Regions from separate parts of the Bradyrhizobium sp. 930_D9_N1_4 genome, predicted to be linked through region 1. Evidence: predicted binding sites of a transcription regulator. Region 1 holds the regulator's gene; each other region holds the start of a gene.

Region 1 (7,632 bases):
CGGTGCGAGCTCCGGCGGCGTGGCGACGTTGAGCTTGAACTTGAAGCGCTCGGCGGCGTGCGCCCAGGAGGCCAGCACGTTGTTGTCGTCGCCGGTCCAGGCCACCGTCCGGCCCTCGATCGGGCCGCGATGCTCCTCGTAGGTCATGAGGTCGGCCATCACCTGGCACGGATGCGAGCGCCGCGTCAGGCCGTTGATGACGGGCACGGTCGCATATTCCGCAAGCTCCAGCAGGGCCTCGTGATTGAGGATGCGGATCATGATGGCGTCGACATAGCGCGAGAGAACGCGCGCGGTGTCGGCGATGGTCTCGCCGCGGCCGAGCTGCATCTCGGCGCCGGTGAGCATGATGGGCTCGCCGCCGAGCTGGCGCATGGCGACGTCGAACGACACGCGGGTGCGGGTCGAGGGACGCTCGAAGATCATCGCCAGCGTCTTGCCTTCGAGCGGCCTCACCGGCTGATGCGCCTTCTGCTTCGCCTTCATGGCGGAGGAGGCTGCGAGCATGCTCTTGAGCTCCGACAGCGGCAGCTCGTTGATATCGAGGAAGTGCTTCGGCGTTTTACTCGGGGACTTGCTCATCAGCTTGCCGCCCGCTTGTTGCCGGCAAGCGCAGTGCAGGCACGCTCTAACCGCCCGACGCTGTCCTCGATCTCCGCTTCGGTGACGATCAAGGGTGGCAGGAAGCGCACGACGTTGTCGCCGGCGCCGACGGTGAGCAGTTTTTCGTTGCGCAGCGCCGCGACCAGGTCGCCGGAGGGCACCACGGCCTTGATGCCGATCAGAAGCCCCTCGCCGCGCACTTCGCTGACGACATCAGGATGCCGGTCGATCACGGAAGCGAGCTTCTGCTTGAGCAGCAGCGACATCCTCTGCACGTGGTCGAAGAAGCCGGGCTTGAGCATCACGTCGAGCACGGCATTCGCCGCCGCGATCGCCAACGGATTGCCGCCGAAGGTCGAGCCGTGGGAGCCCGGCCCCATCCCGGACGCCGCATCCGCGGTCGCCAGGATCGCGCCGATCGGGAAGCCGCCGCCGAGCGCCTTCGCCAGCGACATCACGTCGGGTGTCACACCGGTGCGCCGATGCGCGAACAGATCGCCGGTGCGGCCCATGCCGGTCTGCACCTCGTCGAACGCGAGCAGCAGGCCCTTCTCGTCGCAAAGCTGGCGCAACGCCCTCAGGAAGGAAGGCGTCGCCGAGCGCACGCCGCCCTCGCCCTGGATCGGCTCGATCAGGATGCCGGCGGTCTGCGGACCGATCGCCTTCTTCACGGCCTCGATGTCACCGTGCGGGATCTGGTCGAAACCATCCATCGGCGGTCCAAAACCTTCGAGATATTTTGCCGAGCCCGTCGCAGCCAGCGTTGCCAGCGTGCGGCCGTGGAAGGCGCCTTCGAAGGTGATGATGCGATAGCGTTCCGGGTGCCCCTTGGAGAAGTGATGATGGCGGACCAGCTTGATCACACCCTCCAGCGCCTCGGCGCCGGAATTGCAGAAGAACACGAAGTCCGCAAAGCTCTCATGGCACAGGCGCGCGGCAAGCTTTTCGCCGTCCGGGCTCTGGAACAGGTTCGACATGTGCCAGAGCTTCGTCGCCTGCTCCTGCAACGCCGTGACCAGCGCGGGATGGGCATGGCCGAGCGCGTTCACGGCGACGCCGGAGGTAAAATCGAGGTAGCGGTCGCCATTGGTCGCGATCAGCCAGCAGCCTTCGCCGCGCTCGAAACCGAGGTCGGACCTGGCGAAAACGGGGAGCAAATGCGGCGCTGCGCTGTTAGTCATGACGGTCACTTGATTGTTGCGGACGGTGTGAGCGTGCATTGCGCAACGCACCATCAACCGGCCCGGAAAACGAAACGTGCCGCCTTTTAAGGGCGGCACGTGGGGCTATCTTATGCCTGGCAAGACGGGTGTCAATGCCGCCCGGAAAGCCTCGCGAAACGCAGAATCCGTAGTCTTGCGGTGGCGATTTGCGGGATTTTCGCCACGGAACATGTGGAAGCGAGTCGGCGGACTCTTGCGCGTGAGTCACGCCATATTGTAGCGTTTGGCTTGTCAGATACGACATCTCGTGCGGCAGTTCTGATCCCAAGAGTCCTCTTGTACCGGCGTAAGCGTTCGGGCGTTCAAGTTGCGCCCGGCGAGCCTTAAGGGATTCTGGCGGCACGGGTTTTTCGAAGCTTAGGCATTCGCTGTGCGGCCCCAGGATGGCAGGCGCCGGCGAAGGAAAGGGTGCAATGACGGTTTTGACCTGGTCGGATGATCGCGTCGAGCAGCTGAAAAAGCTCTGGGAGGCCGGACTTTCGGCCAGCCAGATCGCGGCAGAGCTCGGTAATGTCACCCGCAACGCCGTGATCGGCAAGGTGCACAGGCTCGGCCTGTCCGGCCGCGCCAAGAGCCCCTCATCCGCTGCGCCCCGGCCGCGCAAGGCGCGTCCCGCCCAGCACATGATGCGGGTGAGCCGTCCCATCGCACGCGGCAACACCGCGCTGGCGCAGGCCTTCGAGGTCGAAGTCGAGGCTGAACCGGTTACTTACGACAACGTGGTGCCGATGAGCCAGCGGCTGTCGCTGCTGGAGCTGAACGAAGCCACCTGCCACTGGCCGGTCGGCGATCCCTCGAGCCCGGATTTCTTCTTCTGCGGCGGCAAGGCGCTCTCGGGCCTGCCTTACTGCGCCCAGCACTCGCGCGTCGCGTATCAGCCGGCCGCTGATCGTCGCCGTGCACCGGCAAAGCCCGGGCCGCGCTGAGCACGGCCTCAGGCGACATCGAGAAAAAGAAAAGCGCGCCATCCGGCGCGCTTTTTTGTTGGCTTATTGGCCGTTAGCTTGACGCCTGCTCTGCCTTCGCAAAGCGGTCGTCGAGCGCGTAGCCGGCGCCGCGGACGGTGCGGATCGGATCCTGCTCGCGGCCGAGATTGAGCAACTTGCGCAGGCGGCCGATATGGACGTCGACGGTGCGCTCGTCGATATAGATGTCGCGGCCCCAGACGCTGTCGAGCAGCTGCTCGCGCGAGAACACCCGGCCCGGATGCTCCAAGAAGAACTCCAGCAGGCGATATTCGGTCGGGCCGAGATCGATCGGCCGGCCCGAGCGCGCCACGCGGCGCTTGTCGCGGTCGAGCTCGATGTCGCCATAGGCGAGCACGGTGGCGAGCCGCTCGGGGCTAGCGCGCCTGAGCAGGCCCTTCACACGCGCCAACAGCTCCGGCACCGAGAACGGCTTGACGATGTAGTCGTCGGCACCGGTCGCTAGCCCGCGGACCCGCTCGCTCTCCTCACCGCGTGCGGTGAGCATGATGATCGGGAGCTGCTTGGTCTCGGGGCGGGTACGAAGCCGCCGGCACAATTCGATGCCTGACAGCCCCGGCAGCATCCAGTCGAGCACGATCAGATCGGGGATGTGCTCCTTGAGGCGGGTGTCGGCGTCGTCGCCGCGCATCACCGTCTCGACGTCATAGCCGTCGCCTTCGAGGTTGTAGCGAAGCAGCTCGGTGAGAGCTTCCTCGTCTTCAACCACCATAATGCGTGCGCCCATCGGGTCGTCGCTCCTTCAGGAAATCAGGTATTCGGGACCGACGTGGCGAAAGTCGTCATGTCGCCCTTCGGACGCTTGTCGGTGATCGCCTGTCCCTCGATCATGTAGAACACGGTCTCGGCGATGTTGGTGGCGTGGTCGCCGATGCGCTCGATGTTCTTGGCGCAGAACATCAGATGGATACAGAACGAGATGTTGCGCGGATCCTCCATCATGTAGGTGAGGAGCTCGCGGAACAGCGATGTGCAGATGGCGTCGACTTCCTCGTCGCCCTTCCACACCGCCATCGCCGCCGGCAGGTCGTGCGCGGCGTAGGCGTCCAGCACCGACTTGACCTGCTGCTGCACGAGGTCGGTCATGTGCTCGAGGCCGCGGAACAGTTTGAGCGGATGGAAGTCCGTCTCCAGCGCCGCGACGCGCTTGCCCATGTTCTTGGCGAGGTCGCCGATGCGTTCGAGATCGGTGGCGACGCGCATCGCGCCGACGATCTCGCGCAGATCGACCGCCATCGGCTGGCGGCGTGCGATGGTGAGAACGGCACGCTCCTCGATCTTCTTCTGGAGCGCGTCCAGCTCGGCGTCGATGGTGACGACGCGCTGACCGAGCGCGACGTCGCGGCGGATCAATGCGCCGACGGAATCGACGATCATGCGCTCGGCGATGCCGCCCATCTCGGCGACCAGGCGGGTGAGTTCCTGCAGGTCGGTGTCGAAGGCTTTTGCGGTATGTTCAGAACCCATGTCCCGTCTCCTCAGCCGAACCGGCCGGTGATGTAATCCTGCGTGCGCCGATCGCTCGGCGACGTGAAGATCTTGTTGGTGTCGTCGAACTCGATCAGCTCGCCGAGATACATGAAGGCGGTCTTGCCGGAGACGCGCGCCGCCTGCTGCATGTTATGGGTGACGATCGCGATCGTGTAATCCTCGGACAGCTCCTGGATCAGCTCCTCGACCTTGGCGGTCGAGATCGGGTCGAGCGCCGAGCAGGGCTCGTCGAACAGGATCACCTCGGGCCGTACCGCGACGGTGCGGGCGATGCAGAGGCGCTGCTGCTGGCCGCCGGAGAGCGACAGGCCGGAGGCATTGAGCTTGTCCTTGACCTCGTTCCAGAGCGCGCCGCCACGCAGCGCCTTCTCGACGCGGCCATCCATCTCGGATTTCGAGATCTTCTCATAGAGGCGGATGCCGAACGCGATGTTCTCGTAGATCGTCATCGGGAACGGCGTCGGCTTCTGGAACACCATGCCGACGCGGGCGCGCAGCAGATTGAGGTCCAGCCTGGGGTCGAGGACGTTGGTCTGGTCTAGCATGAGCTGACCGGTGGCGCGCTGGCCCGGATAGAGGTCGTACATCCGGTTGAAGATGCGCAGCAGGGTCGACTTGCCGCAGCCCGACGGGCCGATGAACGCCGTGACGCGGTTGGCGCCGAGCGTCAGGTTGATGTTCTTCAGCGCGTGGTGCTCGCCGTAATAGAAATTGAGGTTGCGAACCGTCACCTTGGCCGGAGCTTCGGGCAGCGGCTGCGAGCCGGGATGGACGGAGGCCGTACTGACGGAAACAGACATGTCGCTCATTTTGCAGTCCTCTCGGCGCTCAGGATGCGTGCGCCAATGTTCAGGGCAAGCACGGTCAAAGTGATCAGCAGGGCGCCGCTCCAGGCCAACTGCTTCCAGTAGGCATAGGGGCTCTGCACGAAGTTGTTGATGGTCACCGGCAGGTTGGCCATCGTCTTGTTCAGGCCCAGGCTGAAGAATTGGTTCGACAGCGCCGTGAACAGCAGCGGCGCGGTCTCGCCGGCGACGCGGGCAGTCGCCAGCATCACGCCGGTGATGAGACCCGACCGGGCCGCACGATAGGCGATCCGCTTGATCACCAGCGAGCGCGGCAGGCCGAGCGCGGAAGCCGCCTCGCGCAGGGGATTCGGCACCAACAGCAGCATGTCCTCGGTCGTGCGCAGCACCACCGGGATCACGATGACGGCAAGCGCAAGGCTGCCTGCGATCGCCGAGAAGCCGCGCATCGGCACCACCACCGCGCCATAGATGAACAGGCCGATGATGATCGAGGGCGCCGAGAGCAGGATGTCGTTGATGAAACGGATCACCGAGGTTAGGCGATCGTTGCGGCCGTATTCGGCAAGATAGGTGCCGGCGAACAGGCCGAGCGGCGCGCCGATGCCGACGCCGATCACCGTCATGATGACCGAACCGACGATGGCGTTGCGCAGGCCGCCTTCGGTCGAGCCCGGAGGCGGAGTGTCCGCGACGAAGAGCTCGAGGTTCAGGCCGGCCAGGCCGTTGAAGAGCAGCGTGACCAGGATCAGCGCGAGCCAGGTGACGCCGAAGACGGCTGCGGCAAAGCAGAGCCCGCGGATGACGACGTCCTTGCGGCGACGGCGCGAATAGATCGGATTGAGGGCCATGACTTTACTTCCCCGCCTTCTTGTCGAGCCGCATCAGCATCAATCGCGCCGCAGCCAGCACGAAGAACGTGAGTACGAACAGCAGGAGACCGAGCAGGATCAGGCCGGACTGATGCAGGCCATCGCTCTCGGCGAACTCGGATGCGATCGCCGCCGAGATCGTGGTGCCCGGCGCGAAGATCGATGAGGAGATACGGAACGAGTTGCCGATGATGAAGGTGACCGCCATGGTCTCGCCGAGCGCGCGGCCCAGCGCCAGCATGACGCCGCCGATGATGCCGACGCGGGTGTAGGGGATGACCACGCTGCGGACGACTTCCCAGGTGGTGCAGCCGACGCCGTAGGCGGCTTCCTTCAGCACCGGCGGCACCGTCTTGAACACGTCGACCGAGATCGAGGTGATGAAGGGCAGCACCATGATGGCGAGGATCAGCGCGGCGTTGAACATGCTGAGATAGGACGGGGGACCCGCGAAGATCGCGCCCAGCACGGGGACGCCGTCGAAGATCCTGATCATGAAGGGCTGGAACGTGTTGGCCAGGAACGGGCCGAGCACGAAGAAGCCCCACATGCCATAGATGATCGAGGGAATGCCGGCGAGCAGCTCGACCGCCATGCCGATCGGGCGGCGCAGCCATTGCGGGCAGAGCTCGGTGAGGAATATTGCAATGCCGAGACCGACCGGAATGGCGATCAGCATCGCGATGAAGGAGGTGACGAGCGTGCCGTACATCGGGCCGAGCGCGCCGAGCACAGGGGGATCTGCTGACGGCGCCCAGCGCTGCGTCCACAGGAAGGAGAAACCGTATTCCTTCATCGCCGGGAAGGCCCCGACGATCAGCGACAGGATGATGCCGCCGAGGATCAGCAGCACGGAGATCGCGCTGAGCCGCGTGATCCAGTAGAAAGTGACATCGCCGAGCTTGAATGCGCCTAACGCCTTGGCGCGATCATAAGGTCCAGCGGCATCAATTACATTGCTCTCGACAGCCATCTCAGCCACGCCGATCCCCTGTACTGACTATAAGTGTTTTTGAATTGCCGGTCTCGTGCCCCGGGCACGGCGCGTCGCCGATCCGGGGCCGAAACCTTGTCGTTCACGGTGCAGCCGCCCCGGCTGCACCGTGTTGGTCGAGGAGAGATTAGCTCTTGATCTCGGCAGCCCAGGTCTTCTCGACCAGGGTCACGACGCCTTCCGGCATCGGGATGTAGTCGAGCTCTTCAGCCGCCTTGCCGCCGCTCTTGAAGGCCCAGCGGAAGAACTTGATGGCTTCCTGCGAGGCCGCCTTGTCGGTGGCATCCTTGTGCATGAGGATGAAAGTCGCTGCCGTGATCGGCCAGGACTTCTCGCCGGGCTGGTCGGTCAGGATGACGTAATAGCCGGGAGCCTTGGCCCAGTCGGCGTTGGACGCGGCCGCCTGGAAGGCTTCGACGGTCGGCTGCACCGGCTTGCCGGCCTTGTTGACGAGACCGGTGTAGGTCAGCTTGTTCTGCTTGGCATAGGCGTACTCGACGTAGCCGATCGAGTTCTTCGTCTGGCTGATGTTGCCCGACACGCCTTCGTTGCCCTTGGCGCCGACGCCGACCGGCCACTCGACCGCGGTGCCTTCACCGATCTTGCTCTTCCACTCCGCACTGGCCTTGGCGAGGTAGTTGGTGAAGTTGAAGGTGG
Region 2 (7,632 bases), 6.2 Mb from region 1:
AGCAGGCCGCGCGCCGTCGCCAGCACCTCGGGCTTGTCGAGATCGCCGGCCTCGATCAGGTCCGGCTTGCCGATGCCGGCTGCCAGCATTGCAAGATAGGCGGCTGCTCCCGAGTTCGACTGCGTCGCCGACGTCATCAGGAATTTCAGCTTGCCGCCCTCGACCGCCGCGAGGATGTCCTTGGCCGTCACCTTGGCGCCGATCCAGCCGAGTGCCTCCGCCTTGGAGCGGCGCACGCCGAGGATGACTGGCATCTGCACGATCGACTTCACCATCTTCACGCGCCTGGTGGTGTCGAACATGTCGATCCAGATCGAGGCGGCGGGCCAGACGGCGTCGGCGCCGGGATCGCCGGCCTTCAGTGCGAGCGCGATGTCGAGCGAGCCCTGATAGCGCATGGTGCAGGTCGCATTGCGCGACTTGCAGAACTCCTGCACCAGCGGTTCGAGGATGTCGTTCTCCGAACCCGAGAGGATGGTGAATTGCGGCCCTGGCCCGCCGCAGCCCGACAGCAACGCTGCAATCAACGGTACTGCCGCGAGCAACGCCAGGGGGCGCCGCAGGAAACCGAAAGTTCTCATGCGCGAGCCTTCATGCAGGTCTTATGCAGACGCTTCATCGAGAAACCGTTGCGTGAAGCGCATCAAGGCGCGGCCTTGGAGATCGCGGACTTCAACTCGTCCGTCAGCTCCGCCATCCGATGCTCGATCTCGGTGCGCTTGTTGCGGCCCTCTTCCTGCACCGAGAGGACACCCGCGATGGTGTCGATCAAATCCCGGTTGGTTTTCTCCAGGGTCTGGATGTCGACGATGCCGCGCTGCGACTGCTTCTCGATCTCGATCGCCTGGGTCTTCATCATTTCGGAGGCCTGGCGCATCATCTCGTTGGTCGCATCCGTGATGGTCTTTTGCAGTTCAAGCGCCGACTTCTGCCGGTTCAGGCCGAGCAGCAGGATCATCTTCTGCTTCCACACCGGGATCGTCAGCTCGGTCGTGGCCTGCAGATTCTCGATCAGCGTCTCGTCGCCGGACTGCACGATGCGAATCTGCGGCAGCTGCTGGATGCCGATCTGGCGGGCCTGCTGGAGATAAAAGACGCGCTTCTCGAGCCGGTCGAGCGCCTGCACGGCGTCCTGATAGGTCTGCGCGGCGAGCATAGCGTCGCTGCCGGCGGCCTGCGCCTTCGCGTTCCGCTCCATCTCGACGAGCTTGCCGCCGCGAAATTCCTCGGTGAAGGCCTTGCCGGCGGCGATATGGGTATCGAGCTGGCCGAGCGCGCCGCGCGTCTGTTCATAGAGATCGTCGAGCAGGGCGATGTCGCGGCGCAGCACTTCCTTGTTACGGTCGAGCTCGACGCAGACCCGGTCGATCTGCGAGGCGACGTCGTTGAACTGTTCGGTGAAGCGGCGCAGCCGCGCCTCCGCCGACGAGAACAGTCGCGTCAGAAAGCCCTTGTCCTTGAGATCGGCCGGATCGAGCCCGCGTGCCTTGCCGAGGATATCGGTGAGGAGCTTGCCGGTAGCGCCGAGCTCGCGATTCTGGGTCTGGGCGAGAATGCGATCGGCGAATTCGACCACGGAGCGCTGCGCGCGCTCGCCGAATGTCACAAGGCGCGAGCGATCCGAAATGTCGATCTCGGACTTGATGCGCGCGACCGCGGAGGCATCCGTCGGCAGGGCCGGGAGATTGATCGTTTCGCTCACCAGTCGCTCCTTGTTCTCTGCGGTCATGATAGCATGCCGAGCACGCGGGCAGATAACCCCAGCTCGCATGACAAATTGATGACAACTTGTGGATTTGGTCGCCTGCGAGGTCATCCGAGTTCGCTGGCAGGGGAAAGATTTCGTATAAAATTCAGATATCTACGGGAGCGTCGGGCAACCGGTCCGGCGGGTCGTTCGATGTTTCCGTTGATGACGATCGCGGCGTGTGTCGCGGCGATTGACGGCCGGCCATCCGGCGCATTGAATCGATGTCCCGAACGATTACGAAGCAACAGGGATGGAAACGATGGCGCGCAGGATTGCGAAGCTGTGTGTGTGGCTTGCGGGCGCGGCCGCGGCGCTGGGCGCGAGCGGTGCATCGGCGGTGACGCTGACGGAAGATGCGGACACCGTCTGCAAGGGGCTTGTCGGCGGGGCCGATGCCGTGAAGATCGATTCCGCAACGTTTCTGGCGCGGTCGCTGCTTGCTGTTGCCGAGCGCGGGCCGACGCCGTCGGGGCGCATCACGCCGGCCAATCCCGGCTTCTGCAAGGTGCTTGGCCACATCGACCCGGTCGATCCCAAGGCGCCGCCGATCAAATTCCAGGTCAACCTTCCCGTCGAATGGAACGGACGCTCCGTGCAATATGGCGGCGGCGGCTTCAATGGCGTGCTGATCACGGGACTTGGGCTGCCGCCGGCCTATCCCTTCGACAAGCCGTCGCCGCTCGCACGCGGTTTCGTCACCTACGGCACGGACTCCGGCCATGAATCGAAGCCGGGCGAACCGCCGCAGGTGTTCGCGCTCAATGATGAAGCCTTCGAGAATTTCGCCCATCGCGCCTACAAGAGGGTGCGCGATGTTGCGGTGACGCTGATGGAGCGTGCCTACGGCAAGAAACCCGAGAAGCTGTATTTCATGGGCTCGTCCGAAGGCGGCCGCGAGGGCCTCACCATGGCGCAGCGCTACCCCGACGATTTCGACGGCATCTTCGCGCGTGTGCCCGTGATCAACTGGGTCGGCTTGCAGCATGCCGGCACGCGCTCGGGCCTTGTGACCATGGGCGAGGGCTGGATCAATCCGGCGCAGGTGAAGCTCGTGGGTGAGGCCGTGCGAGCCGCTTGCGACACTGCCGACGGCTCCGACGACGCGCTGGTGCAGGACCCCGTCGCCTGCAAGGCGGCGTTCAAGGTCGAGACGCTGCGTTGCGAGGCCGGCAAGAGCGGCGATCAATGCCTCACCGAGCCGCAGATCAAGGCCGTCAACACCCTGCATGGGACCTACAAATTCCCGTTCGCGCTTGCCAACGGGCTGGATGATTATCCGGGCTGGGGTGTGTCGGGTGAGGACACGCCGGCGATCGGCCCGACCGGTGGCTGGGGCGCGTGGTGGCTCGGCGCCGCGCCGCCGGTGCAGCCGCCTGCGCCCAACAACGGCATCGCCTGGATCTACGGCGCCGGCGGCATCCAGTATGTGTTCGCGCGCGATCCCAAGCTCGACGTTACCACCTACAAGGTCGAGGACCACAAGGCGCGGCTGCTGGAAGTCTCCGGCCTGATGGACTCGACCGATCCCGATCTGAGCCGCTTCCGCGCCCGCGGCGGCCGGCTGATCATGCTCGAGCACATGGCCGATTACGCGCAGAGCCCTTACGCCGGCATCCGCTATTTCGAGAGCGTCGAGCGCAAGATGGGCAAGGCCGAGACGGCGGAATTCGCGCGGCTCTACACCGCGCCCGGCGTCGATCATGTCGGCTCCGGCGCGCCGGCCAATGTCGACATGCTGAGCGCGCTGGTCGACTGGGTCGAGAAGGGCAAGGCGCCCGGCGATCTCGAAGTCAGCGAGCAGAAGGTCGAGGCACCGTCGTTTGCGGTGCTGCGCGCGATGCCGCTGTGTCGCTGGCCGTCCTGGCCGCATTACAAGAGTGGCCCGGTGACGGAGGCCGCGAGCTTCAGCTGCGCGCCGTAGGCTACCAACCGTCTCCACTGCGTCATGGCCGGGCTTGTCCCGGCCCTGACGACCTCTCTAATGCGCCGGTCCGCCCGCCGCCTTCACCCGTCGCGTCAGCAGCACCGCGATCGCGGCGATCACCAGCACCGCGCCGATCACGGCAAACGCGTCGGAATAGCCCATCACCAGCGCCTGGCGCTTCACTGTTTTGCCGAGTGCGATGATGGCCTGCTCGCGCGCGGCGTTGGGGTCGGGCACGCCGTGAGCCATGAAGTAATCGGTCATCTGCGCGATGCGGGTGCGGACTTCCTCGCGTCCGAGGGTGACCGACTGGCCGATGATGTTGGAGTGGAACTGCTCGCGCTTGGTGATGATGGTGGCGAGCGTGGCCGTGCCGATCGCGCCACCGAGATTGCGGAACATGTTGCTGATGCCGGACGCCGCGGCCGCATCCTGCGGCGCGATGCCGCCCGTGAGCACCGAGGTCAGCGGCGTCAGCACCATGGCCTGTCCCACGGCGCGCACGATGTTCGGAATCCAGAGCTGGTCGCCGGCATAGTCGGGTGACATCGCCGTGTTCATGAAGCAGCTATAGGCAAAGATCAGCAGACCAATGATGGCGATGTAGCGCGTGTCGAAGCGCTTCATCAGGACCGGGATCAGCGGGATCAGTACGAGCTGCGGCAGGCCGGTCCAGGCCAGCACGTTGCCGATCTGCTCGGCATTGTAGCCCTGCGCCTGGCCGAGATAGGCCGGCAGGATGTAGACCGAGCCGAACAGCGCGAAGCCGACCATGGTCATCGCGACGGTGCCGAAGCCGAAATTGCGCTGCGTCAGCAGGCGCAGCCGGATCAGCGGCTTCTCGATGCTGAGTTCGATCGTGACGAACAGCGCCAGGCTGACGGCCGCGATGATCGCGAGCTTGACGATGAAGGGCGAGGAGAACCAGTCGTCCTTGTTGCCTTCCTCGAGCACGGCCTGAAGTGCCGACAGCCCGATCGCCATGGTAAAGATGCCGGCCCAGTCACCCTCCCTGAGCAAGCCGAGCTGCATCTTCTGCTTCTCAAGCGTCAGATAGAGTGCGGCCACCATCACCGCGGTCGGGATCACGTTGACAAAGAAGATGGTGCGCCAGCCGTAGTTCTCGGTGAGATAGCCGCCGATGGTCGGACCAATCGCGGGGGCGAAGGTGACGGACAGCGCGAAGATCGCGAGGCCGACCGGCTGCTGCGGCTTCGGCAGCTTGGTCAGCACCAGCGTGAACGCCATCGGGATCAGCACACCGCCGGCAAAGCCCTGCAGGCCGCGCATCGCGATCATCGAGGGCAGATCATGGGTGAAGGCGCAGGCCACCGAGAACGCCGCGAACAGCGCCGCGCTTGCGATCATGTAGCGGCGGAACGAGAATACGCGGCTGAGATAATCGGTCAGCGGGATGACGATGATCTCGCCGATCAGATACGACGTCGAGATCCAGGAGCCGTTGTCGGCGCCGGTGCCGATGCCGCCCTCGATGTTGGCGAGCGAGGCGTTGGTGATCTGGATGTTCAGGATCGCCATGAACGAGCCGATCATGGCGGCGAGCACGGCGACCCAGACCGCGGCACTCGCGCGATTGGGATCGTTGGCGGCGCGATCAGGCGTCGCGGCCGATGTTGCTTGCGTCGAAAGTGAGAGGCTGTTTGACATGGCACGACCCTCCGGAAACGAGCTTTGCTTTGGGCGTCACGGCCGCATTCGCGGCCGGCGTGGCCGAACGTGTTGCAATGGTCGGGATCACCGACATGCCCGGCCGCAGCGCGATCGCGGGACCATGCGCGGTATCGAGCGCGATCCTGACGGGGATGCGCTGCACCACCTTGGTGAAATTGCCGGTGGCGTTATCAGGCGGCAGCAGTGCGAATTCCTGACCGCTGGCCGGCGCGATGGAATCGACGCGGCCGTGCACCACCTGACCCGGGAAGGTGTCGACCTCGATGTCGACGGTCTGGCCCGGCCGGACCTGAGTGAGCTGCGTCTCCTTGAAATTGGCGACGACATAGGCGCCATCGCTCGGCACGATCGCCATCAACTGCGTGCCCGCCTGCACGAACTGGCCGACGCGCAAGGAGCGGTTGCCGACCACGCCGTCGATTGGTGAGACCACGGTCGTGTAGCCGAGATTGAGCTCGGCCTGACGCTGGAGTGCGGCCGCGCGTGCGGCGGCGGCCCTGGCTTGCAGGATCTCCGCCTTCAGGAGATCGATCTGCTTCAAGGCAGAGGTGAGATTGGCGATATCGCGCTGGATCGCCGCGTCGGCGCCTGCGTCGCGCGCCTGGGCCTGCTGCGCGTTCTGCACGCTGCCGAAGCCCGTGGCCGCCAGATCGGTGTAGCGCTTGTTCTCCTGCCTGGCGAAAAGCTTCGCGGCATTGTCGACGTCGATGGTCGCGCGCGCCGCCGCGATCACGGCGTCCTGCACCTCGAGCTGCGCTTCCTTGCTCGTCACCGTCGCGTTCGCGGCGGCAACATCGGCCCTGGCCTGATCGAGCGCGACGCGGAAGTCGCGGTCGTCGATCCTGGCGAGGACCTGGCCGGCTTTCACATGCTCGTTATCGCCGATCAGGACACGGTCGAGATAGCCGCTGACCTTCGGCGCGATGGTGGTGTTGTCCGCCTTCACATAGGCGTCATCGGTGGAGACGAGGTACTGGCCGACGGTCCAGTAATCGTAGCCGTACCAGGTCGCGCCAGCCAGTGCGATTGCTGCGGCTCCCATCAGCAACAGCTTGCGAAGATTGAATTTTTGCCGGACGACGCTGGTCGGCGCGGTTGGCAAAACGCCCTCCAGCGCGGTCGCGGGAATGGCGGTTTGGGCGGCAGCAGCTGGGGTGGTGTGGACGGTCATGGCCGGCTCCCCTGAATTAGGAAACTTGATAATTTCCAAAATGAGACTAGCTTTGGAATTGTCAATGGAATGACAGGCGTCATTTAAAAGCATGGCTCAGATGAAATTGGACGGCGACGTCCGCCGCCGCGGGCGGCCGCCGGTGCGCAGCGACGAGGAGACGACGCGTATCGTCCTCGACGCCGCGCGGCATACGTTCGCGGTCGAAGGCTATGCCGCGACCAGCACCGAGGAGCTCGCGCGCGGCGCCGGTATTTCGACCAAGACCTTGTATCGTTTGTTCCCCGGCAAGGCCGCGCTGTTCGAGGCGATGTGCGCGGACAGGCTGGAGCGCCTGCTCTCGGCCGTCGATCTGCAGGCCAGCGACGAGGTTGATATCGAAACCGGCCTGCGCGCCGCGCTGATCGCCTGCGCCGATCTCGCGCTCGATCCGGAAGTCGTGGCGTTGCAGCGCATGGTGCTCCAGCAATCCGCCACGTTTCCCGAGCTTGCCGCCAATTTCTACAACAACGGCATCGCGCGCACCGCCAAGGCACTTGCCGGCTGGCTGCGCCTTCAGGTCAAGCGCAAGCGCATCGCCATCGACGATGCCGATGAGGTCGCCGGCATGCTGGTCGGCATGGTTGCATCGGCGCCGCAGCGTGCGGCGATCTATGGCGGCAAGCCGCTGCCGTCGCGCAAGCAGATCGAGCGGCGGGTGCAGACCTGCGCCGCGCTGTTCCTCGACGGCTGCCGCGCCAAATCGTCCTAGCGGCCCCGTTTGACAACCTTCCCTGTCTCGACTAAATGCTTCGCATGCGAAATAAAGCCGCCGCAGCGACGCATCATCGGCTCATTTACCTGTTGAGCGTGGCGCAGCGGCGCTTGCAGCGCTGGATGGCCGCGCAGCCCTCGAGCGAAGTGACGCCGGCGCAGGCAGGGCTGTTGTTCATTCTCGGCAAGCAGGACGGCGTCCTGATGGGTGAGGCAGGCGCGGCGCTCGACATGGGGCCGGCCGGCATTTCCGGTCTCGTCGATCGCACGGCGGTTGCAAAGCTGGTCGAGCGGAGGGCCGATCGCGAGGACGGGCGCGCCTGGCGCGTGTGGCTGACATCG
Region 3 (7,632 bases), 2.6 Mb from region 1:
GCTTCCAGCTCGAACGGTTTCGAGGCCGCGGTGACCAGCTCGAGCTCCTCCTTCACGGCGGATGCGTCGAGATTGGCGTTGAGCCTGGCGAGCTCGGCGATCTCGATCTGCTGCGCCGCGCCGGTCTTGGCGCCACCGCCTTCGAGCAGGCGTACGCCGCCGTTGATGACGTCATAGGTGCCGAGGAAGTCGCGACCGCGGCCGACCGGCCAGGTCATCGGCGTGGTGTCGAGCGCCAGCGTCTTCTCGATCTCATCGAGCAGCTCGAACACGTCCCGGCTCTCGCGGTCCATCTTGTTGATGAAGGTGATGATCGGGATGTCGCGCAGGCGGCACACCTCGAACAGCTTTCGGGTGCGCGCCTCGATGCCCTTGGCGGCGTCGATGACCATGACCGCGGAGTCGACGGCCGTGAGCGTGCGATAAGTGTCTTCCGAAAAGTCCTCGTGGCCCGGCGTGTCCAGCAGGTTGAACACGAGGCCCTCGAACTCGAAGGTCATGACCGAGGTCACCACCGAGATGCCGCGCTCGCGCTCGATCTTCATCCAGTCCGAGCGAGTGTTGCGCCGCTCGCCCTTGGCCTTGACCTGACCGGCCAGATTGATGGCGCCGCCGAACAGCAGCAGCTTCTCGGTCAGCGTGGTCTTGCCGGCGTCCGGATGCGAGATGATCGCAAAGGTCCGCCGCCGCGCCACTTCGGCGGCAAGCGGGGAACGGGCCGGCGATTCGGCTGCGGTGGTGGCGATGTCGGACATGGCGGCAGCGTTTGGCAGGGAAAATGGGCCGGAGCAAGCCTCATTTGGTGATTGCGGAGCCCTTAAGCCAGCCCCATATCGGCTTTCGGGGAGGACGGCCTTCCTGCTCATCAGCACATCAGCCGCGGGGACGACCCTGCCTTGAATGGAGGGTCGTCATGGCCTGGAGCATCCTGTTCGTCGCCGGTCTGTTGGAAATCGGCTGGGCGATCGGCCTTAAATACACCGAAGGCTTCACCAGGCTCGTTCCGTCCGTCCTCACCCTCGCGGCCATGGCCGGGAGCGTGCTTCTACTTGGCCTCGCCCTCAAATCCCTGCCGATTGGAACCGCCTATGCGGTCTGGACCGGCATCGGCGCGGTCGGGACCGCGACGCTGGGCATCATCCTGTTCGGCGAGCCGGCCACGGCCTTCCGCCTCGCCAGCATCGGGCTGATCGTCGCCGGCATCGCGGGGCTGAAATTCGTTACCTGACGAAGATCTGGACCGCCCACCAGGTCAGCGCCGCGACGATCGCCGAGGCCGGGATCGTGATCACCCAGGCATAGACGATCGAGCTCGCCACGTTCCAGCGCACCGCCGAGACCCGGCGGGCCGCACCGACGCCGACGATGGCACCGGTGATGGTGTGGGTGGTCGAGACGGGGACGCCCAGGAAGGTTGCCATGAACAGGGTCGCGGCGCCGCCGGTCTCGGCGCAGAAGCCCTGCATCGGCGTCAGCTTGGTGATGCGCAGGCCCATGGTGCGGACGATGCGCCAGCCTCCCATCAGCGTGCCCAGCGCCATCGCGGCCTGGCACGACAGCACCACCCAGAACGGCACCGAGAATTCGCCGCCGAGATGCCCCTGCGAGTAGAGCAGCACGGCGATGATGCCCATGGTCTTCTGTGCATCGTTGCCGCCATGGCCGAGCGAATAAAGCGAGGCGGAGGCGAATTGCAGGATGCGGAACGCACGGTCGACCGCGAACGGCGTCGAGCGCACCGAGAGCCACGATACGATCGCGACCAGCATCATCGCGAGCAGGAAGCCGACCAGCGGCGACAGCACGATCGCCAGCACCGCCTTGGACAGACCGCTCCACACCGCCGCCGAAATTCCGGCCTTCGCCATGCCGCCGCCGACGAGGCCGCCGATCAGCGCATGCGACGACGAGGACGGGATGCCGAGCCCCCAGGTCACGAGGTTCCAGACGATCGCGCCGAGGAGCGCCGCAAAGATCACCTGGGCATCGACGACCGCGGGATCGATGATGCCGGTGCCGATGGTCTGGGCGACATGCAGGCCGAACACCATAAAGGCGATGAAATTGAAGAACGCGGCCCAAAGCACCGCGAATTGCGGCCGCAGCACGCGGGTCGACACGATAGTCGCGATCGAATTGGCGGCGTCGTGCAGGCCGTTCAGGAAGTCGAACAGCAGCGCGACGGCGATCAATCCGACCAGGACGGGAAGACCCAACGCAGCATCCACGGCGCGGCCTCTACTCTAAGCTTTGCGCATGATCTCCGCGCAAACGCGTTCGGCGTTTGTCGCGAAGGAAAACCGCTGCACACTTTTCCGGATCATGCGCTAAACTTGCTCGATGACGATGCTGTTGATCTCGTTCGCGACGTCGTCGAAACGATCCGCGACCTTTTCGAGGTGGTCGTAGATCTCGGCACCCACGATGAAATTCATCGCACTGCCGTCGCGATGCTTGATGAACAGCTCCTTCAACCCGATGTCATGGAGATCGTCGACCCGGCCTTCGAGCTTGGTCAGTTCCTCCGTGATCGCGGTCAGCATCGCAACGTTCGGGCCGATCGACTGCATCAGCGGCAGCGCGCGGCCGACCAGATTGGCGCATTCGATCAGCAGTGCGCCGATCTCACGCATCGGCGGCTCGAAGGTGCGGACCTCGAACAGCATCACGGCCTTGGCGGTCTGCTGCATCTGGTCGATGGCGTCGTCCATCGAGGTGATCAGGTTCTTGATGTCGCCGCGGTCGAACGGAGTGATGAAGGTGCGGCGCACCGCCGTCAGCACCTCACGGGTGATGTTGTCGGCGTCGTTCTCGAACTGGTTGACGCGCTGGCAATAGACCGGCGTCTCCTCGCCCCCGTTCAACACGCCCTGGAGCGCGATCGCACCCTGGATCACGGTCTGGGCATGGCGGTCGAACAGGTCGAAGAACCGTTCTTCCTTGGGCAGGAAAGCGCGAAACCATCGCATCATGGGGAGTGGCTACCGGTTGGAAATGGTCCGGCCCGAACGGGCTGTCATGAAACTGTCATAGACCATTTCCGCCCCGCATGCGTGTCATCTCACGCCCGCGGAGCTGGATCATCCACCGGATTCGCGCGCCAAGGAACTCGGCGCCATATCAATAATTTAGAGCGAGCGTCGGAAGTAATGGGCGATTTCGCCAATGACACCGCGCCGGAACGTCAGCACGCAGATCACGAAGATCGAGCCCTGGATCACCGTCACCCATTGGCCAAATCCCGCCAGATATTGCTGCATGGCGATGATCGCGAAGGCGCCGACGACGGGACCGAAGATGGTCCCGAGACCGCCAACCAGCGTCATCAGAACGACCTCACCCGACATCGACCAGTGCACGTCGGTGAGCGAGGCATTCTGCGCGACGAACACTTTCAGCGAGCCGGCAAAGCCCGCCAGCGTGCCCGACAAAACGAACGCCAGGAACTTGTACTGGTCGGTGCGGTAGCCGAGCGAAATTGCGCGCGGCTCGTTCTCACGGATCGCCTTCAGGACCTCGCCGAACGGCGAGTTGATGATGCGGTAGATTAGCAGGAAGCCGGCAAGGAATCCGACCAGCACGACGTAATAGAGCACCGTCGGCTTTGACAGATCGAACAAGCCGAACATGCGCCCTTGCGGAATGCCCTGGATGCCGTCCTCGCCATGCGTGAACGGCGCCTGGAGATAGATGAAGTACAGCAGCTGCGACAGCGCCAGCGTGATCATCGAGAAATAGATGCCCTGGCGGCGGATCGAGATGTAGCCGGTGATGAGCGAGAGCCCGAACGCCGCGGCAATGCCGACGAGGATGCCGAGTTCCGGCGGCAGCGCCCACACCTTCAGGGCGTGCGCACTGCAATAGCCGGCGGTGCCCAGAAACATCGCGTGGCCGAACGACAGCAAGCCGCCATAGCCGATCAGAAGATTGAAGGCACAAGCCAGCAGCGCGAAGCACAGCGCCTGCATCACGAAGAACGGGTAGATGCCGCTGAATGGCACCGCGGCCAGCAGCAACGCCATCACCACGAAGACGATCATCTCGTCGCGGATCGCGCGCGGAGCTACCGGCAGCGTGTCGTCCGTCAAGGCTGTCATATCAGGCCGCCCTTCCCGTCAATCCCGTTGGCTTCACCAAGAGCACCAGCACCATCAGCACGAACACGACGGTGTTGGAGGCCTCGGGGTAGAAATATTTGGTCAGGCCCTCGATCACGCCGAGCGCGAAACCGGTGATGATGGAGCCCATGATCGATCCCATGCCGCCGATCACGACCACCGCGAACACGACGATGATGAGATCGGCGCCCATCAGCGGCCGCACCTGGTTGATCGGCGCCGAGAGCACGCCAGCAAGCGCGGCAAGACCGACGCCGAGACCGTAGGTCAGCGTGATCATGCGCGGCACGTTGATGCCGAAGGCGCGCACCAGCGTCGGATTTTCAGTGGCGGCGCGCAAATTGGCGCCGAGCCGCGTCTTCTCGATCAGGAACCAGGTGGCGATGCAGACGATCAGCGAGAAGACGACGACCCAGCCGCGGTAGATCGGCAGGAACATGAAGCCGAGATTCATGCCGCCCTTGAGCTGGTCCGGAATGGCGTAAGGCAGGCCGGAGGAGCCAAAATAGTTCTGGAACACGCCCTGCACGATCAGCGCGATGCCGAAGGTCAGCAACAGGCCGTAGAGATGGTCGAGCCCGGTCAGCCATTGCAGCATGGTCCGTTCCAGGATCATGCCGAAGATGCCGACGATGATCGGCGCCAGCAGCAGCGCCCACCAATAGTTGATGCCGCCGAGGTTCAGCAGGAAATAGGCGACGAAGGCGCCCATCATGTAAAGCGCGCCATGCGCGAAATTGATGATGTTGAGCATGCCGAAGATCACGGCAAGCCCGAGACTGAGCAGCGCGTAGAACGAGCCGTTGATCAATCCCACCAGTAGCTGAGCGTAAAGAGCCTGCATCGATCCCGTACCCGGTCCTTCGGCGTTCCCTAGAGAGGCGCCCGCCGGCTCGCGGCCGGCGGGCTGTTGCTCTTACTTCTTAAGCAGCGCGCACTTGCTCTCGGAGAGCGGCGTGAAAGCCTGATCACCCGGCACCGTGCCGACCAGCTTGTAGAAGTCCCACGGTCCCTTGGACTCGGAGGGCTTCTTCACCTCGAACAGATAGGCATTGTGAATGGTACGGCCGTTGGGCTGGATCTCGCCCTTGCCGAACAGATCGTCCTCCGTCGGCGTCGCCTTCATCTTCTCGACGACCTTGACGCCGTCATGAGGATTGCCGCCGAGCGCTTCCAGCGTCTTGAGATAGTGGCGCACGCCCGCATAGACACCCGCCTGCACCATGGTCGGCGGAGCGCTGTTCTTCATCTTGTCGGCGAAGCGCTTGGAGAAGGCGCGGGTCTTGTCGTCCATGTCCCAGTAGAAGGTCTCGGTGAAGTTGAGGCCCTGCGCGGTCTCGAGGCCGATCGCCTTGACGTCGGTGAGGAACAGCAGCAGCGCCGCCAGCTTCTGGCCGCCCTTGACGATGCCGAACTCGGCCGCCTGCTTGATCGAATTGGTGGTGTCGCCGCCGGCGTTGGCAAGGCCGATGATCTTGGCCTTGGACGCCTGCGCCTGGAGCAGGAAGGACGAGAAGTCCGGCGTGTTGAGCGGATGCTTGACCCCGCCGACCACCTTGCCGCCGTTGGCCGTGACCACGGCCGTGGTGTCGCGCTCGAGCGCCGCACCGAAGGCATAGTCCGCGGTCAGGAAGTACCAGCTGTCGCCACCGGCCTTCACCAGCGCCTGCCCCGTGGTGTGCGCCAGCATGTAGGTGTCGTAGGTCCAGTGCACGGTGTTGGGCGAGCACTGCGCGTTGGTCAGGTCCGAGGTCGCCGCGCCCGAATTGATGTAGACGCCGTTCTTTTCCTTGATGACGTTGTTGACCGCGAGCGCCACGCCGGAGTTCGGCACGTCGACGATGACGTCGACCTTGTCGACGTCGAACCACTGACGCGCGATCGCGGTGCCGATATCGGGCTTGTTCTGGTGGTCGCCGGAGATGATGTCGATCTTCCAGCCCTTCGCAGCCAGACCGGAATCCTCGACGGCCATCTGGGCGGCGAGCGTCGAGCCGGGACCGCCGAGGTCGGCATAGAGGCCCGACTGATCGGACAGCGCACCGATCTTGACGGTCTTGTCCTGCGCGAAGGCTACGCCAACCGTGGTGACGGCCAACGCCGTGCCGAGCAGAAACGACGCAATCGACTTTTTCATGTGACTTCCCTCGTGAATTTTCTCGTCGAAGTTTGACGCTTGGCCGCCTTAGACGCCGAGATAGGTGTGGAGCTTGTCCATGTTGGCGGCAAGCTCCGAATTGGAAAATCCGTCAATGATCTTGCCGTGTTCGACCACGTAATAACGGTCGGCGACGGTCGATGCGAAGCGGAAATTCTGCTCGACGAGGAGGATCGTAAAACCCTCCTTCTTGAGCCGCGCGATGGTGTGGCCGATCTGCTGGATGATGACCGGTGCCAGACCTTCGGTCGGCTCGTCCAGCATCAGGAAGCTCGCGCCGGTGCGCAGGATGCGCGCGATCGCCAGCATCTGCTGCTCGCCGCCGGAAAGCTTGGTGCCCTGGCTGTTGAGCCGTTCCTTCAGATTCGGAAACAGGTCGAAGATCTGCTCGAGCGGCAATCCGCCAGGGCGAACCACCGGCGGCAGCAGCAAATTCTCCCGCACGTCGAGACTGGAGAAAATTCCGCGTTCCTCGGGACAGAACGCGATGCCCATCCGCGCGATCCTGTCGGAGGTCGTGCGGATGATGTCCTGGTTGTTGAACTTCACCGAGCCGGTCCGCTTGCCGATGATGCCCATGATCGACTTCAGCGTGGTCGTCTTGCCGGCGCCGTTGCGCCCGAGCAAGGTGACGACCTCGCCCGCGTTCACGTCGAAATTGATCCCGTGCAGGATGTGCGACTCGCCGTACCAGGCTTCCAGGTTGCGAACCTGAAGGATGTTGCCGCCGGTTCCAGTCTCGGCGGGAGCGTCCGCAGTTGCAGTCTCAACCATGACCGGCTCCCAGATAGGCTTCCTTGACGCGCTCGTCCTTGGTGAGCTCGCTGTAATGGCCCTGCGCCAGCACCTGCCCGCGCGTCAGCACGGTGATGATGTCGGAGAGATTGGCCACGACGCTGAGATTATGCTCGACCATCAGGATGGTGTATTTCGCCGAGATGCGCTTGATCAGCGCCGCAATCTTGTCGATGTCCTCGTGACCCATGCCGGCCATCGGCTCGTCCAGCAGCATCATCTCGGGGTCGAGCGCAAGCGTGGTTGCGATCTCTAGTGCGCGCTTGCGACCGTAGGGCATCTCGACCGCAGGCGTGTTCGCAAACTCACTGAGGCCGACATCGTTCAGCAGTTCTCGCGCGCGATCGTTGAACTGGTTCAGCACCGTCTTGGAGCGCCAGAAGTCGAAGGAGCTGCCGTGCTGGCGCTGAAGCGCGACACGCACGTTCTCCAGCGCGGTGAGATGCGGAAATACCGCCGAGATCTGGAATGAACGGACGAGGCCCAAGCGGGCCACGTCGGCCGGCGCCATCGCGGTGATGTCCTGGCCCTTGTACAGGATTTTTCCGGCGGACGGTTTGA
Region 4 (7,632 bases), 310 kb from region 1:
CGGGCCGAATCATACCATCCCCCCGATCCGCAGCTCCCGCGAATCGATTCCCAGCGGCGCATGGGCTGCCGCGATGATCAGGCCGCCGCGGCCGAGATGCTCCCGCATCAGGGCGCCGAACATGTCCTGGCCGGCGACATCCAGCGCGTTGGTCGGCTCGTCCAGCAGCCAGATCGGGCGGCGGACGGTCAGCAGCCGGGCCAGCGACAGCCGGCGGCGCTGGCCCGCCGAGAGGAAGCCCGCGGGCAGATGGGTGGCATGGTCGAGCCCGACAATGGCGAGGCTCTCGGCGGCGTCACCGCGCTCGCCGCCCAGGAAATCGGCCCAGAATGCCAGATTTTCAGCCACGCTCAGCGCCGGCTTGAGGGCGTCGCGATGGCCGAGATAGTGGCACTGCTCCGGCAGCGTCATCTCGGCGTCGCCGCCGTCCAGTACGATCGTGCCGCCGGCCGGAATGAGCAGGCCCGCGATCAGCCGCAGCAGCGAGGTCTTGCCCGAACCGTTGCGGCCCACGACAGCCACGGCTTCGCCCGACACGGCCTCGAAATCGAGCCCGGAAAACACCTCGCGGCCGCCGCGCACGCAAATCACCCCGCGTCCGGACAGCTGCATCTTGCCTTGGTTCAATCCGCTCAAAAGCCTGGCCTCAGGAAATCTTGGGGTAGCGCATGGGAATTTTTGGCTCGCGAATTGCTGCGGCACGATTGTGGCTGTGGCGGCGCGGTTAGAAAGCTTCTATAAGCCCGGAACTACTTGATGCAGCAACTCAACCTGCCCCTGCAAGCGACCCAGCCGGATTCGCTGACGGTGTTAAAATACCCCTTGCCGGGTATAACTAACAATTGGGATTTCCTTTCATGACCTCTCTCGACAGCTTCAAATCCAAAAAGACCCTCAAGGTCGGCGCCAAGACCTATGTCTATTACAGCCTGCCCACGGCCGAGAAGAATGGTCTGAAGGGAATTTCGAAACTTCCCTACTCGATGAAGGTGCTGCTCGAAAATCTCCTCCGCAACGAGGACGGCCGCACGGTCAAGAAGGAAGACATCGTCGCGTTCTCGAAGTGGTTGCGCAAGAAGTCGCTGGAGCATGAGATCGCGTTCCGCCCGGCCCGCGTGCTGATGCAGGATTTCACCGGCGTTCCCGCGGTGGTCGATCTCGCCGCGATGCGCAATGCGATGCAGAAGCTCGGCGGCGATGCCGAAAAGATCAACCCGTTGGTGCCGGTCGACCTCGTCATCGACCACTCCGTGATCGTGAACTTCTTCGGTGACAACAAGGCTTTCGGCAAGAACGTCACCGAGGAGTACAAGCAGAACCAGGAGCGCTACGAGTTCCTGAAGTGGGGCCAGAAGGCATTCACGAACTTCTCCGTCGTGCCGCCCGGCACCGGCATCTGCCACCAGGTCAATCTCGAATATCTCTCGCAGACAGTCTGGACCAAGAAAGAGAAGATGACGGTCGGCAAGAAGACCGGCACCTTCGAAGTCGCCTATCCCGACTCGCTCGTCGGCACTGACTCCCACACCACCATGGTCAACGGTCTCGCCGTGCTCGGCTGGGGCGTCGGCGGCATCGAGGCGGAAGCCTGCATGCTCGGCCAGCCGCTGTCGATGCTGCTGCCCACCGTCGTCGGCTTCAAGCTGAAGGGCGCGATGAAGGAGGGCGTCACCGCGACCGACCTCGTGCTCACGGTCACGCAGATGCTGCGCAAGCTCGGCGTGGTCGGCAAGTTCGTCGAGTTCTTCGGCCCCGGTCTCGACAATCTCTCCGTCGCCGACAAGGCGACCATCGCCAACATGGCGCCCGAATACGGCGCGACCTGCGGCTTCTTCCCGGTCGACGCCGCCGCGCTCGATTACCTCAAGACCTCCGGCCGCGCTCCGGCGCGCGTCGCGCTGGTGCAGGCCTATGCCAAGGCACAGGGCCTGTTCCGCACCGCCAAGTCGGCCGATCCGGTGTTCACGGAAACGCTGACGCTCGATCTTGCGGACGTCGTGCCGTCGATGGCCGGCCCGAAGCGCCCCGAAGGCCGTATCGCGCTGCCGTCGGTCGCCGAAGGTTTTTCGCTCGCGCTCGGCACCGAGTACAAGAAGGCCGAGGAGCCCACCAAGCGCTTCGCGGTCGAAGGCAAGAATTTCGAGATCGGCCATGGCGACGTCGTCATCGCCGCCATCACCTCCTGCACCAACACCTCGAATCCGAGCGTGCTGATCGGCGCCGGCCTGCTCGCGCGTAACGCTGCTGCCAAGGGCCTCAAGGCCAAGCCGTGGGTGAAGACCTCGCTCGCCCCGGGCAGCCAGGTCGTCGCCGGCTATCTCGCCGATTCCGGTCTGCAGGCCGATCTCGACAAGGTCGGCTTCAACCTGGTCGGCTTCGGCTGCACCACCTGCATCGGCAATTCCGGTCCGCTGCCTGAGGAGATCTCGAAGTCGATCAACGACAACGGCATCGTCGCCGCCGCCGTGCTCTCCGGTAACCGCAACTTCGAAGGCCGCGTCTCGCCCGACGTGCAGGCGAACTATCTGGCTTCGCCGCCGCTGGTGGTCGCCCACGCGCTCGCCGGCAGCGTCACCAAGAACCTCGCGGTCGAGCCGCTCGGCGAAGGCAAGGACGGCAAGCCGGTGTACCTGAAGGACATCTGGCCGACGACGAAGGAGATCAACGCCTTCATGAAGAAGTTCGTGACCGCGGCGATTTTCAAGAAGAAGTATGCCGACGTGTTCAAGGGCGACGCCAACTGGCGCAAGATCAAGACGGTCGAGAGCGAGACCTATCGCTGGAACATGTCTTCGACCTATGTGCAGAACCCGCCCTATTTCGACGGCATGAAGAAGGAGCCGGAGCCGGTCACCGACATCGTCGAGGCACGCATCCTCGCCATGTTCGGCGACAAGATCACCACCGACCACATTTCGCCGGCCGGTTCGATCAAGCTCACCTCGCCCGCCGGAAAATATCTCAGCGAGCACCAGGTGCGCCCCGCCGACTTCAACCAGTACGGCACGCGCCGCGGCAACCATGAAGTCATGATGCGCGGCACCTTCGCCAACATCCGCATCAAGAACTTCATGCTGAAGGGCGCGGACGGCAACATTCCCGAGGGCGGTCTCACCAAGCACTGGCCCGACGGCGAGCAGATGTCGATCTACGACGCTGCGATGAAGTACCAGCAGGAGCAGGTGCCGCTGGTGGTGTTCGCCGGCGCCGAATACGGCAACGGCTCCTCGCGCGACTGGGCTGCGAAGGGCACGCGTCTGCTCGGCGTGCGCGCCGTGATCTGCCAGAGCTTCGAGCGCATCCATCGCTCCAACCTGGTCGGCATGGGCGTGCTGCCGCTGACCTTCGAGGACGGCACCTCCTGGTCCTCGCTCGGCCTCAAGGGCGACGAGAAGGTCACGCTGCGCGGTCTGGTCGGCGATCTCAAGCCGCGTCAGAAGCTGACCGCGGAGATCGTCTCCGGCGACGGTTCGTTGCAGCGCGTTTCGCTGCTTTGCCGCATCGATACGCTGGACGAGCTCGATTACTACCGGAACGGCGGTATCCTGCACTACGTGCTGCGCAAGCTCGCGGCCTAAGCGCGAATTTGTGAACGGTGGCTCACCGCGACGTGAGTAGAAGGTTAAACGGGGGCGGCCTATCACAGGGCCGCCTTCGTGCGTTGAGACACGCCTCCGATGGTCCCGCCCGGCGGAAAACCTCGCCCCGGACGGTTGATAGAGTGATGCCCGTAAGATTACGGTGACCATCAGGCGATAGGATCTTCCCCCACGCGTGCGAGGTGTGACGTTCAACATGACTGCAATGACGGCTTCTCATCTGGTTTCGCGCTGGTCCGGTGCACTCTGGTCCGGAGCCATCGGCATCTGCGCCATCGTCGCCGTCATCCGTCCCGCCGAGGCTGATCCTCGCGCCGTTGTCGAATTGTTTACCTCGCAGGGCTGCTCGTCCTGCCCGCCCGCCGACAAGATCATCGGCGACCTCTCCAGCGATCCCTCGATCATCGCGCTGAGCATGCCGATCGACTATTGGGATTATCTCGGCTGGAAGGACACGCTGGCGGATTCACGCTTCTCTGCGCGTCAGCGCGCCTACTCGAAGATGCGCGGCGACCGCGAAGTCTACACGCCGCAAGTTGTCGTCAACGGCTCCACGCACGTCATCGGCAGCGACCGTGCCGGCATCGAGAATGCGATCGGCAAGACCGACAAGGGCGTCGGCGTGATGAGTGTGCCGGTGACGATGTCGCTCTCGGGCAAGCAGATCAACGTGTCGGTGGCCGCGAGCAAGGAGCCCACCGTCGCGCGTGGCGAGGTCTGGATCTGCTCGGTCGCCAAATCGGTGCCGATCTCCATCGCCAAGGGCGAGAACCGCGGGCAGCAGGTCATCTATCACAACGTCGTGCGCAATCTGCTCAAGGTCGGCGACTGGACCGGCCGTCCGGAAAGCTGGACGGTGCCGATCGAGAACCTCACGCGCGACGGCGTCGACGGCGCGGTGGTCTATGTCCAGGACGGCAGCCGCGAGAAGCCGGGCCCGATGCTGGGCGCGGCGTACACGTCGCTGCACTGAAGCGCGCTGCTTCGAATCTTTCCGACGCAATCACTCTCAACCCTCATGGTGAGGAGGCGCGTTAGCGCCGTATCGAACCATGCAGGCCCGGCTGCTGCAACTCGGCCTCGATCCATCGAGACGCCGCTTCGCGGCTCCTCAGGATGAGGAGAAAGAGTGTTCGCGCTGATGCTTCGAGAGAAGGCGCGTCGAGGCAGAAACATCCCGACACAAACAAAAAAGGACCAACTTGCGTTGGCCCTCCTTGTCGCGCGTACAGACCCGATCCTGTTCGACCCCGGGGGGCTGGGGGCTGAGGAATCCGGAACCGAAAGGACCGGGTCAACGCACACAGGTCTTTTCGCAATGCAGGGCGGCGCGCGATGGGCGGAAAAGCGGCGATATCAAGATTCCTTCTAACGATCCCGTGACGGATCGCCGCGAGGGAGTTCCACTCTTGCGTGTGCCCTGACTCGCCGCCGATTCGATCGGTTGCGTGAGGAGCCTCTTGCGATGGGGAACGGTTGGCGCAATCATGCAACTGTCATGATCCCGAGGTTCCCGGGACGGTCTTCGCGGACGCGATCATGCCAATGCGACAGGAGGCGCTCCATGAGTGTGACGTCGGAGGATGCAGATCCGAGCGGGCAGCGCGCGGCGGCGCATCCCGCCGCTGCGAACACCCAGCCGAACCGGGTCACCTTCAACCGGATCGAGCTGCATCGCATCCTCAATCTCTACGGACGCATGGTCGCCGACGGCGAGTGGCGCGACTATGCCATCGACTTCCTCAAGGATCGCGCCGTGTTCTCGGTGTTCCGCCGCGCCTCGGAAGTGCCGATCTACCGCATCGAGAAGGATCCGCGTCTCGCCCGCAAGCAGGGCATGTACAGCGTGATTTCGGCGACCGGCCTGATCCTGCGCCGCGGCCACGAGCTCGAGCGCGTGCTGCTGGTGATCGATCGGAAATTGGCGGTAGTGTAGCCGCACGACCGGTGCCGTAGGGTGGGCAAAGGCGCAACGCGCCGTGCCCACGTCCTTTCTCAATCGCCGGGATATGGTGGGCACGCTATCGCTTTGCCCACCCTACGAGACCGTCCCTATTTCCCCGGCACCGTGCTGGCGCCCTCGCCAAGATCCCGCTGCATCATCACCGTATCCAGCCAGCGGCCGAATTTCAGCCCGACGCTGGGATGCGTGCCGATCATCTTGAAGCCGCCGCGCGTGTGCACGCCGATCGAGCCGGCATTGGAGGAATCGCCGATCACCGCGATCATCTGGCGGAAGCCGCGCGCCTCGCACTCGGTGATCAACCGTTCCAGCAGCAGCGAGCCGACGCCGCGGCGGTGGAAGGAGGGGTCGAGATAGATCGAGTTCTCGACCGTGAAACGGTAGGCCGGCCGCGGCCGGTAGGCGCCGGCATAGGCATAGCCGGCGACGCGCCCCTCGAGGATGGCGACGAAATAGGGATAGCCGCCATCGACCAGCGCGCGGTAGCGGCGCGTCATCTCGGCAAGGTCTGGCGGTTCCAGCTCGAACGTCGCGGTGCCCTCGCGGACAGCCTGCTGGTAGATGGCGGTGATGGCGGGAAGGTCGGCCTCGAGGGTGGGCCTGATATCGGGTGCGGACATGAGGGAAGATTAGAGCCTCCGCCCGGCCGCTGGAAGAGGCAACGCTGCTTCCCCATGCTCCGTCATTGCGAGGAGCCTTTGCGACGAAGCAATCCAGAAATGCGTCCGTGGAGGGACTCTGGATTGCTTCCGCCTTCGCCGAGGCTTCGGCGGACAAGTCGCTTCGCTCGCAATGACGAGCAGAGGCCCCGGGCTCAAACAAAAACCCCGGCCTCTCGGCCGGGGTTCGTGTCCGTTCTCGCTGGGTCAGCGTTTAGTCGCGCTGGCCGAGGAGCTGCAGGAGCAGCGTGAACAGGTTGATGAAGTTCAGGTACAGCGACAGCGCGCCGGTGATGGCCGCACGCTCTGCGATGTCACCGCCGGCCGACGCGTAGCCGTAGATGTAGTCGTTCTTCAGCCGCTGCGTATCCCAGGCGGTGAGGCCCGCGAACACCAGCACGCCGACCACCGACACGATGAACTGGAGCAGCGAGCTGCCCAGGAACAGGTTCACCAGGCTGGCGATGACGATGCCGATCAGGCCCATGAACAGGAACGAGCCCATTCCGCTCAGGTCACGCTTGGTGGTGTAGCCGTAGAGGCTCAGCGCACCGAACGTGGCCGCGGTGATGAAGAACACCCGCACGATCGAGGTGTGCGTGAACACCAGGAAGATCGACGACAGCGAGATGCCCATCAGCGCCGCGAATACCCAGAACAGGATCTGCGCGGTCGAGGGAGCGAGACGGTTGATGCCCGCCGAAATCACGAACACCATGGCGAGCGGCGCGAGCATGAACAGCCACTTCAGGGGGCTGACGAACATCGCGTAGCCGAACGGCGTCAGGAACAGCTTGCCGACGCGGACGGCTTCCGGGGTCGGAACGTCGGTCACGGCAGCCATGTAGACGCCGAGCGCGGCCAGGCCGGTGATGGCAAGGCCGATGCTCATGTAATTGTAGATGCGCAGCATGTAGGCGCGCAGGCCGGCGTCGACCGTCGCGGCGTCAACACGCCCGGCGGCCCTGCCGAAAGGAGAAGCGTAGTTACGGTCTAGGTCCGACATGGTCGAATTCCCGTTGGTTGGTCCGGTCTGGCACGAGGGTCGCCGTGCCGCCGGTTCGTCAAATTCTATCTCGGATACCGCTGTGTGCCGACTTAAATTTGGCTCACAATCGGGACTCCGAACCCACTCGATATGTGGGAAACTAACACATTCGCTGCAACCGTTCACGCGCGGCTGAATGTCGCCCTCCGCTCTCAATTCTGACGAGAGCCTTACAAGCAGACGTGGTTAATCGCGGGAATCGTGCGATTTCGCACCCGCGGGGCCTGCCGCTACCTTTTGTCACAAATTTCGCAACACCGTGGCGGGCTTTTTGTTCAACGCCAGCAGCGTGCCGGCGAGCCCGAGTCCGACCGTGACGATCAGTGCGGCGGCGACCACGCCGGCCGCGCTGCCGGCCTGCCA

The links. Region 1 encodes PhoB, which activates phosphate uptake and scavenging genes when phosphate is short. Its sites were predicted from a motif close to TGTCATNNANCTGTCAT; they were not measured.
Positions count from the first base shown of each region.
Region 2: AB7532_RS32665 (toxic anion resistance protein) is a predicted target of PhoB. The motif match lies at 1,770-1,786, and genes of this name have one in related genera.
Region 3: AB7532_RS15045 (DUF47 domain-containing protein) is a predicted target of PhoB. The motif match lies at 3,015-3,031, and genes of this name have one in related genera.
Region 4: AB7532_RS01895 (DUF2794 domain-containing protein) is a predicted target of PhoB. The motif match lies at 5,083-5,099, and genes of this name have one in related genera.

Region 1 covers NZ_CP197236.1:700,083-707,714, reverse strand. Annotated here, with positions in the region: gene argF (ornithine carbamoyltransferase) at 1-582, opposite strand, end outside; gene AB7532_RS03280 (aspartate aminotransferase family protein) at 582-1,784, opposite strand; gene AB7532_RS03275 (GcrA family cell cycle regulator) at 2,240-2,752, shown strand; gene phoB (phosphate regulon transcriptional regulator PhoB) at 2,826-3,539, opposite strand; gene phoU (phosphate signaling complex protein PhoU) at 3,563-4,279, opposite strand; gene pstB (phosphate ABC transporter ATP-binding protein PstB) at 4,291-5,112, opposite strand; gene pstA (phosphate ABC transporter permease PstA) at 5,109-5,960, opposite strand; gene pstC (phosphate ABC transporter permease subunit PstC) at 5,965-6,954, opposite strand; gene pstS (phosphate ABC transporter substrate-binding protein PstS) at 7,103-7,632, opposite strand, start outside.
Region 2 covers NZ_CP197236.1:6,858,755-6,866,386, reverse strand. Annotated here, with positions in the region: gene AB7532_RS32670 (substrate-binding domain-containing protein) at 1-581, opposite strand, end outside; gene AB7532_RS32665 (toxic anion resistance protein) at 644-1,729, opposite strand; gene AB7532_RS32660 (tannase/feruloyl esterase family alpha/beta hydrolase) at 2,010-3,671, shown strand; gene AB7532_RS32655 (DHA2 family efflux MFS transporter permease subunit) at 3,729-5,342, opposite strand; gene AB7532_RS32650 (HlyD family secretion protein) at 5,290-6,537, opposite strand; gene AB7532_RS32645 (TetR/AcrR family transcriptional regulator) at 6,638-7,288, shown strand; gene AB7532_RS32640 (MarR family winged helix-turn-helix transcriptional regulator) at 7,333-7,632, shown strand, end outside.
Region 3 covers NZ_CP197236.1:3,261,195-3,268,826, reverse strand. Annotated here, with positions in the region: gene AB7532_RS15060 (peptide chain release factor 3) at 1-755, opposite strand, end outside; gene sugE (quaternary ammonium compound efflux SMR transporter SugE) at 914-1,228, shown strand; gene AB7532_RS15050 (anion permease) at 1,221-2,228, opposite strand; gene AB7532_RS15045 (DUF47 domain-containing protein) at 2,328-2,972, opposite strand; gene AB7532_RS15040 (branched-chain amino acid ABC transporter permease) at 3,129-4,097, opposite strand; gene AB7532_RS15035 (branched-chain amino acid ABC transporter permease) at 4,099-4,962, opposite strand; gene AB7532_RS15030 (ABC transporter substrate-binding protein) at 5,035-6,255, opposite strand; gene AB7532_RS15025 (ABC transporter ATP-binding protein) at 6,304-7,050, opposite strand; gene AB7532_RS15020 (ABC transporter ATP-binding protein) at 7,043-7,632, opposite strand, start outside.
Region 4 covers NZ_CP197236.1:389,816-397,447, forward strand. Annotated here, with positions in the region: gene ccmA (heme ABC exporter ATP-binding protein CcmA) at 10-612, opposite strand; gene acnA (aconitate hydratase AcnA) at 858-3,578, shown strand; gene AB7532_RS01890 (DUF1223 domain-containing protein) at 3,796-4,572, shown strand; gene AB7532_RS01895 (DUF2794 domain-containing protein) at 5,164-5,535, shown strand; gene AB7532_RS01900 (N-acetyltransferase family protein) at 5,652-6,182, opposite strand; gene AB7532_RS01905 (Bax inhibitor-1/YccA family protein) at 6,436-7,227, opposite strand; gene AB7532_RS01910 (ABC transporter permease) at 7,510-7,632, opposite strand, start outside.